3 regions of the Kineococcus sp. GCM10028916 genome follow, and region 1 is predicted to be linked to each of the others. Evidence: predicted binding sites of a transcription regulator. Region 1 holds the regulator's gene; each other region holds the start of a gene.
The links. The regulator HspR, encoded in region 1, represses chaperone genes until heat shock. The targets are predictions, from matches to a motif close to ANTTGAGNCNGNCNGNCTCAANT.
Positions count from the first base shown of each region.

Region 2: the regulator HspR is predicted to act here: its motif matches at 1,275-1,297, upstream of ACFQ46_RS04760 (Hsp20/alpha crystallin family protein).
Region 3: the regulator HspR is predicted to act here: its motif matches at 898-920, upstream of clpB (ATP-dependent chaperone ClpB).

Region 1 covers NZ_JBHTFM010000020.1:13,083-15,343, reverse strand. The annotation lists gene ACFQ46_RS20635 (DnaJ C-terminal domain-containing protein) at 1-752, shown strand, start outside; gene ACFQ46_RS20630 (heat shock protein transcriptional repressor HspR) at 835-1,257, shown strand; gene ACFQ46_RS20625 (beta-propeller fold lactonase family protein) at 1,295-2,261, shown strand, end outside.
Region 2 covers NZ_JBHTFM010000003.1:455,386-457,646, forward strand. The annotation lists gene ACFQ46_RS04750 (extracellular solute-binding protein) at 1-326, shown strand, start outside; gene ACFQ46_RS04755 (hypothetical protein) at 323-1,171, shown strand; gene ACFQ46_RS04760 (Hsp20/alpha crystallin family protein) at 1,353-1,781, shown strand; gene ACFQ46_RS04765 (glycoside hydrolase family 15 protein) at 1,810-2,261, opposite strand, start outside.
Region 3 covers NZ_JBHTFM010000022.1:74,126-76,386, forward strand. The annotation lists gene clpB (ATP-dependent chaperone ClpB) at 1-844, opposite strand, end outside; gene ACFQ46_RS24075 (FAD-binding oxidoreductase) at 981-2,261, shown strand, end outside.

The DNA.
Region 1 (2,261 bases):
GCGGCGCGGGGTTCGAGGACCTCCTCGGCGGCCTGTTCAACCAGGGCGGCGGGCGTGCCCCCGGCGGGGTGCGCTTCGGCACCCCCGGTGGGGGTTCCGCGGGTGGTTTCGAGGACCTGCTCGGGGGGTTGTTCGGTCAGGGCGGTGGTGCGGGTTTCCCGGGCGGTCAGGCTCCGCCGCAGCGCGGTCAGGACCTCGAGGCCTCGGCCCGGGTGTCCTTCCGCGACGCCCTCGACGGCAAGACCGTGTCGCTGCGGGTCCCCGACCCGCGCGGCGGCCCGGCCCGCAACGTCAACGTCCGGTTGCCCCAGGGCGTCCGGGACGGGCAGAAGGTCCGCCTGCGCGGCAAGGGGATGCCCGGCCCCGGCGGGACGGCGGGCGACCTGCTGGTCGCCGTGAACGTCGAACCGCACCCGGTGTTCAAGCGGGACGGCGACGACCTGCGGATGACCCTGCCGGTCTCCTTCGACGAGGCCGTGCTGGGCGCGACCGTCGAGGTTCCGACCCTGGACGGCGCGGCCGTCAAGGTGAAGGTTCCGGCGGGAACCCCGTCGGGACGGTCGTTGCGGCTCAAGGGCCGCGGCGTCAAGCGGTCACGCACGGACGACGACCGGGGCGACCTGTTCGTCACCCTCGACGTCGTCGTGCCGCAACGTGTCGACGGGGCGGTGCGCGAGGCCGTCGAGGCGTTCGCCGCGGCCACCGCCGGCGAGGACCCGCGGGCCGGTCTCGCCGACCGCGCCCGCAGCTGACCCACCCCGTCCCACCCGTGATCCCGCTGGGAAACCCAGCGGGATCACGGGTCGGGAGGGCCGAGACGAGAGGAGAGGGAGTGTGTACGACGACGACACCGCGTTGTTCGTGATCTCGGTGGCGGCCGAACTCGCGGGCATGCACCCGCAGACGCTGCGCCAGTACGACCGCCTCGGCCTCGTCTCGCCCAGCCGGGCGCGGGGCCGCGGTCGGCGCTACTCCGCCCGCGACGTCGCGCAACTGCGCGAGGTGCAACGGCTGTCCCAGGAGGACGGCGTGAACCTCGCGGGCATCAAACGCATCATGGACCTGGAGAACCACGTGCTGGCCCTCGGTCAGCGGGTCGAGGAGCTCGAGGCCGAGGTGGCGCTCGTGCGGTCCCAGGCGCGGCGGATCTTCGCGGCCGGGATGGCCGGGGACATCGTCGCGACCCCGATGGGTCGTCGCCCTGAGTCACAGCGTTCCAACGCCCTGGTGGTGTGGCGGCCCGAACCCCGCCGTTGACCCGACCCCCGTCCTCGGTGTGGGGCATGATCTGGCCGTGACGTCATCGCCGACCGGTTCCACGGTCCTCGCCATCGGGTCCTACACCTCCGCCACCGGGGGCCGCGGTCAGGGCATCACGCTGGTGCCGCGCGACCCGTCCTCCGGCCGGCTCGGCCGTCCCGGCCACGTCGCGGACTGCGCTTCACCCTCCTTCCTCGCGACCGGAGCGCCCGGTCTCGTGCACGCGGCCCACGAGGTCGACGAGGGTTTCGTCTCCACCCGCCGCTACGACGGCGACCGCTGGGAACTGCTCGGTGAACAGCCCAGCGGCGGTTCCTCGCCCTGCCACCTGACCGTGACGCCCGACGTCGTGCTCGTCGCGAACTACGGCGGGGGCGTCGGGGTCCTCGGTCTGACCGGGGGAGTCGTCACCGGCCTGCGAAAGACGTTGCACGGCAACGGTTCCGGGCCGGACCGCGAACGCCAGGAGGCGTCGCACCCGCACTCCACGCGACTGCTGGCGCCGGACGCGTTCGCCGTCCTCGACCTCGGGACCGACGAGGTCCGGGTCCACACCCTCGGCCCGGACGGCGCCTCGCCCGACCCGGTGCAGGTCGTCGACCTGGCGCCGGGAACCGGGCCGCGGCACGCCGTCGTCGACGCCGGCCGGGTCCACGTCGCGGGTGAACTCGACGCGAGCGTCACCTCGTTCACGCTGCAGGACGGCCGGTTGTCCGACCCCGTCCGCACCTCCGCGCTGGTCGGCTCCGTCGACGAACCCGTGTACCCCTCCGAGATCGCGCTCGCGCCGTGGGGTCTCGTCGTCGCCAACCGCCGCGCCGACGTCATCACCTTGTTCGAGGTCGTCGACGGTGTCCCCCGTGCCGTGCGCGACGTGACGATCGGCGCCGCGAACCCCCGCCACGTCCTGGTGATCGGCCACCACGTCTACGTCGCGGCCCAGGACTCCGACGCCGTCGTGCACCTCACGCTGGACGACGACCTGACCGTCGTCGACCGTT
Region 2 (2,261 bases), on a different contig from region 1:
CGCAGCTGCTCGAGAAGCGCTTCACCGACCTGAGTGAGCACCTCTCCGGTGACGCGGTGAAGGAGTACCCCAACCTCGCCAACATCCCCACCCGCACCTGGAAGGCGACGGTCTACAACAACGGCATCTACGGCATCCCCATCGCCCGCGGGGCCATCGGGAACTACCACTTCATCCGTCAGGACCTGTTCGAGGCCGCCGGGGTCTCTCCCGAGCCGAAGAGCTACGACGAACTCGTCGAGACGACCAAGGCGCTGACCGACCCCAAGCAGCGGCGGTGGGCCTTCAGCCTCTTCAACCAGCCCGCCAGCTGCTCGGTCGGATGAACGGCGAGCCGAACGTCTGGGCGGAGGAGGGGGGCAAGCTCACCCACGTCTACGAGACCGACCAGTACGCCCAGACCGTCACCGACCTGATCGCCATGTGGAAGTCGGGCGTGATGCACCCGGACTCCTTCGACACGGCCCAGCCGTTCAAGCAGTTGTTCAACGCCGGGACCTGCGCCATCAACGCCGCCGACGGTTACCCGGGGTGGATCCAGTACCAGCTCGACAACGCCTCGAACCCGAACTTCAAGCTCGGGTTGATGCCCGTCCACCTGCGTGACGGGAGCGGGCTGGCGCACTGGGCCTACGGCAACGGGTACTTCTCGATGACCATGCTCAAGCAGCAGGACGACCCGGAGAAGATCAAGACGGTCCTGCGGGTGCTGAACTGGCTGGCCGCACCGTTCGGCACGGAGGAGTACAAGTACCGCCTCTTCGGCCAGGAGGGCGTCGACCACACGCTGGACCCGGGGGGAAACCCGGTGCTCACCCCGACCGGGACCAAGGACACGGTCCTGCCCATCCGCTACCTGGCCGACAGCCCGTACAACATCTACGTCCCCGGTCGTCCCCAGGACGCCGACACCCAGCACGAGTACCAGTCGCTGGAGATCCCCACCGGCATCGCCAACCCGGTGATCGGGCTGTACTCCAACGCCGCCTCGACCGACAACGCCACGGCCGACAAGACCTTCACCGATGGCGTCAACGACGTCGTCCAGGAGCGTCGTCCGTTCGCCGACCTCAAGACCCTGGTCTCGACGTGGAAGAACGCGGTGGGGGACAAGATGCGCACCGAGTACCAGGACGCGCTGCAGAAGGCGGGGGCGATCGCCACGAGCTGATCCAGCACCCCGATCCGTGATCCCGCGGGGATTCCCGGCGAGATCACGGATCGGGGGTTCGGGGTGGGCTGGTCGGGGCCCTTCCACCGTCGGCGAACGGCGGAAGTGAGTCGAGGAGACTCAGGTTGTGTCCTTCGAAGGCGCTCACCCCGAGCGCCGGGAACGTCCGAGGAGGACACTCATGAACACGCTGTCCGTGTGGCGCCGCAGCCCCTTCGAGACCCAGGCCCAGTTCGACGCGCTGGTCCGCAGCAGTTTCGGAACCTCCACCGGGTTCGTCCCGGCCGTCGAGGTCGGCCGCGACGGGGACGACGCCGTCGTCAAGCTGGAACTCCCTGGCATCGCCGAGGAGAACCTCCTGGAGGACGTCACCGTCGAGGTCGAGAAGGGCGAGCTCGTCGTCCGCGGTGAACGCAAGGACCCCCGCGAGGAGTCCGCGCGCCGCCGCACCGAGATCCGCTACGGCACCTTCCGCCGCAGCTTCACGCTGCCGACCTCCGTCACCGCGGAGTCGATCAGCGCGAGCTACGACGCGGGTGTCCTGACCGTCCGCGTCGCCGGTGCGCACACCACCGCGCAGCCGACCCGGATCGAGATCACCACCGTCTGAGCCGACGCGCGCTGACGACCAGCGGTCGTCAGCGCGCCAGCCGGAGGGAACTCGAGAGCAGTGCGGCGTGCACGAACGCCTGGGGGAAGTTCCCGCGCAACTGGCGTTCGCGCACGTCCCACTCCTCGCTCAGCAACGCCGCCGGACCGCACGCGGCCCGGTTGCGCTCGAAGAAGCGGAACGCGTCGACCTCCTGGCCGTCGGCGTGCAGGGCCTCGGCGACGACGAAGCCGCAGAGCAGGAACGCCCCCTCGGTGGTGCCCAACGGCATCGAGTCGGGGGAGTAGCGGTAGACGTAGTGGTCCTCGACGAGGTCGCGCCGCACCGCCGCGAGCGTCGCCCGCGACCGCGGGTCCTCCACCGGCAGGGCCCCGTGCAGGACGGGCCGCAACAACGCCGCGTCGACCCCGGGCTGGGTCGGACTGCGCTGCCACCGTCCCTCGTCGGGGTGCAGGCAGTCGCGCGAGGTCCGCGCGAGGA
Region 3 (2,261 bases), on a different contig from region 1:
TGTGCAGTTCGTCGATGAACGTGACGACCTGTCCCCCGGAGTTCTGGATCTCCTGCAGGACGGCCTTGAGGCGTTCCTCGAACTCGCCGCGGTACTTCGCCCCGGCGACCATGCTGGCCAGGTCCAGGGAGATCAACCGCTTGCCGCGCAACGACTCGGGGACGTCGCCGGCGACGATGCGCTGGGCCAGGCCCTCGACGACGGCGGTCTTGCCGACGCCGGCCTCGCCGATGAGGACGGGGTTGTTCTTGGTGCGGCGCGAGAGCACCTGCACGACGCGGCGGATCTCGGCGTCACGGCCGATGACGGGGTCGAGGCGGCCCTCGCGGGCCTGCTCCGTGAGGTCGATGCCGTACTTCTCGAGGGACTTGTAGGTGCCCTCGGGGTCGGGCGAGGTGACCTTCGCCCCACCGCGGACGCTGGGCAGGGAGTCGAGCAGCGCGTCGCGCGTGGCGCCGACGGCCCGCAGGGCCTCACCGGCGGCGGACGTGGACGCGGCGGCGCCGAGCAGGAGGTGCTCGGTGGAGACGTAGGCGTCGTCGAGCGCGCGGGCCTCGTCGCCGGCGTCCTGCATGAGCTGCAGGGCGGGACGCGACAGCTGCGGCTGGCTGACGGACGAGCCGGACGCGCTGGGCAGCGACGCGAGCGCGCCCTCGACCCGACGGGTGAGCAGGGCCTGGTCGGCCCCGACGGCGGCGAGCAGGTGACCGGCGACGCCGTTCTCCTGCTCGAGCAGCGCGGCGAGGACGTGCAGGGGTTCGACCTGCGCGTGACCCGCGGACGTGGACCGGCCGACGGCGTCGGCCAGGGCCTCCTGGGCGCGGGTGGTGAGCTTGAGGTCCACGGGCTACCTCCGGTCGTGAGGTGGGTGACTGACGTTGGGTACAACCATGCCAGAGTTGAGCTTGTTCCGCTCAACTCTCGTGTCGCGCGCCCCCCCGGTGGTGATCGTTGGCTCCACGCTGTCGATGATCGACACCGTGGAGCCAACGATCACCACCCGGGCGACGACACGACGGGCCGTCCTGGCGGTGGGGGTCGCCCTCGCCACCGCGGCCTGCGACCGCGCGTCCACCCCTGCCGGCCCGTCCGCGACCTCTCCCGTGGCCCCGACGAGCGGCCCCCCGAGCTGGGACGACCTCGCCGGGGAGCTGCCGGGGGGCCTGCTCCGACCCGACGGGGACGGCTGGAACCCCTCGAGGCTGCTCTACAACCCCCGGTTCACCGCGGCCCCGCAGGCCGTGGCCCCCGTCCGCACCGCCGACGACGTCGCGGCCTGCGTCCGGTTCGCGGCCGACTCCGGAACCCCGGTGCGGCTGCGCGGCGGCGGTCACTCCTACGGGGGCTGGTCCGCCGACGCGGGCCTCGTCGTGGACCTGGCGGCACTGAACTCCGTCGAGGTGTCGGCCGACGGGACGAGGGCGACCGCCGGGGCGGGTGCCACCCTCATCGACGTCTACTCGCAGCTGGGTTCGCGGGGTCTCGCGATCGGCGCGGGGTCGTGTCCCACGGTGGGCGTCAGCGGGCTCACCCTGGGCGGCGGGGTCGGCGTGCTGGCCCCCTCGTTCGGGCTCACCTGCGATCAGCTGCGCTCCGCGACGGTCGTCACCGCGGACGGGAAGCAGCAGACCGTCGACGGGGACGACGACCTGTTCTGGGCACTGCGCGGCGGCGGGACGGGGTTCGCCGCGGTGACGTCGTGGGAGTTCGCGCTGCGTCCTGCTCCCGACGTGGAGGTGTTCTTCCTGCGCTGGCCGTGGGAACGCGCGGCCGACGTGCTCACCGCCTGGCAGGCGTGGCTGCCGGACGCACCGCGGGAACTGTGGTCCACGTGCAAGCTCCTCGCGAACCCCGGAGACGGCGACCGGGTGCAGGTCTCCGGGGCGTGGACCGGGTCGGCCTCCCTGGACACCGCCCTCGCGGGTCTCCTCGGCCGCCTCCCCGCGCCCGCCGCGAACACCCACCGCCGCCTCGACTACGCCGCGGCGATGGCCTACGAGGCGGGGTGTTCCGGGCTGGACGCGGCGGCGTGCACGACGAAGGCCCTCGACAGCGACCACCGGCAACCCTTCGCCGCGACCTCCTCGATGCTCGGCGGAGAACTCCCGGACGCCGGGGTCCAGGCGGGAGTCGCTGCGGTGCAGGCGGTCATCGACGCACCACCGGCCGGTCTGGTCGAGGCCGGGATGTCGTTCGACGCCCTCGGCGGTGCGGTGGCCGACGTCGCCCCCGACGCCACGGCGTTCCCCTGGCGCACCGCC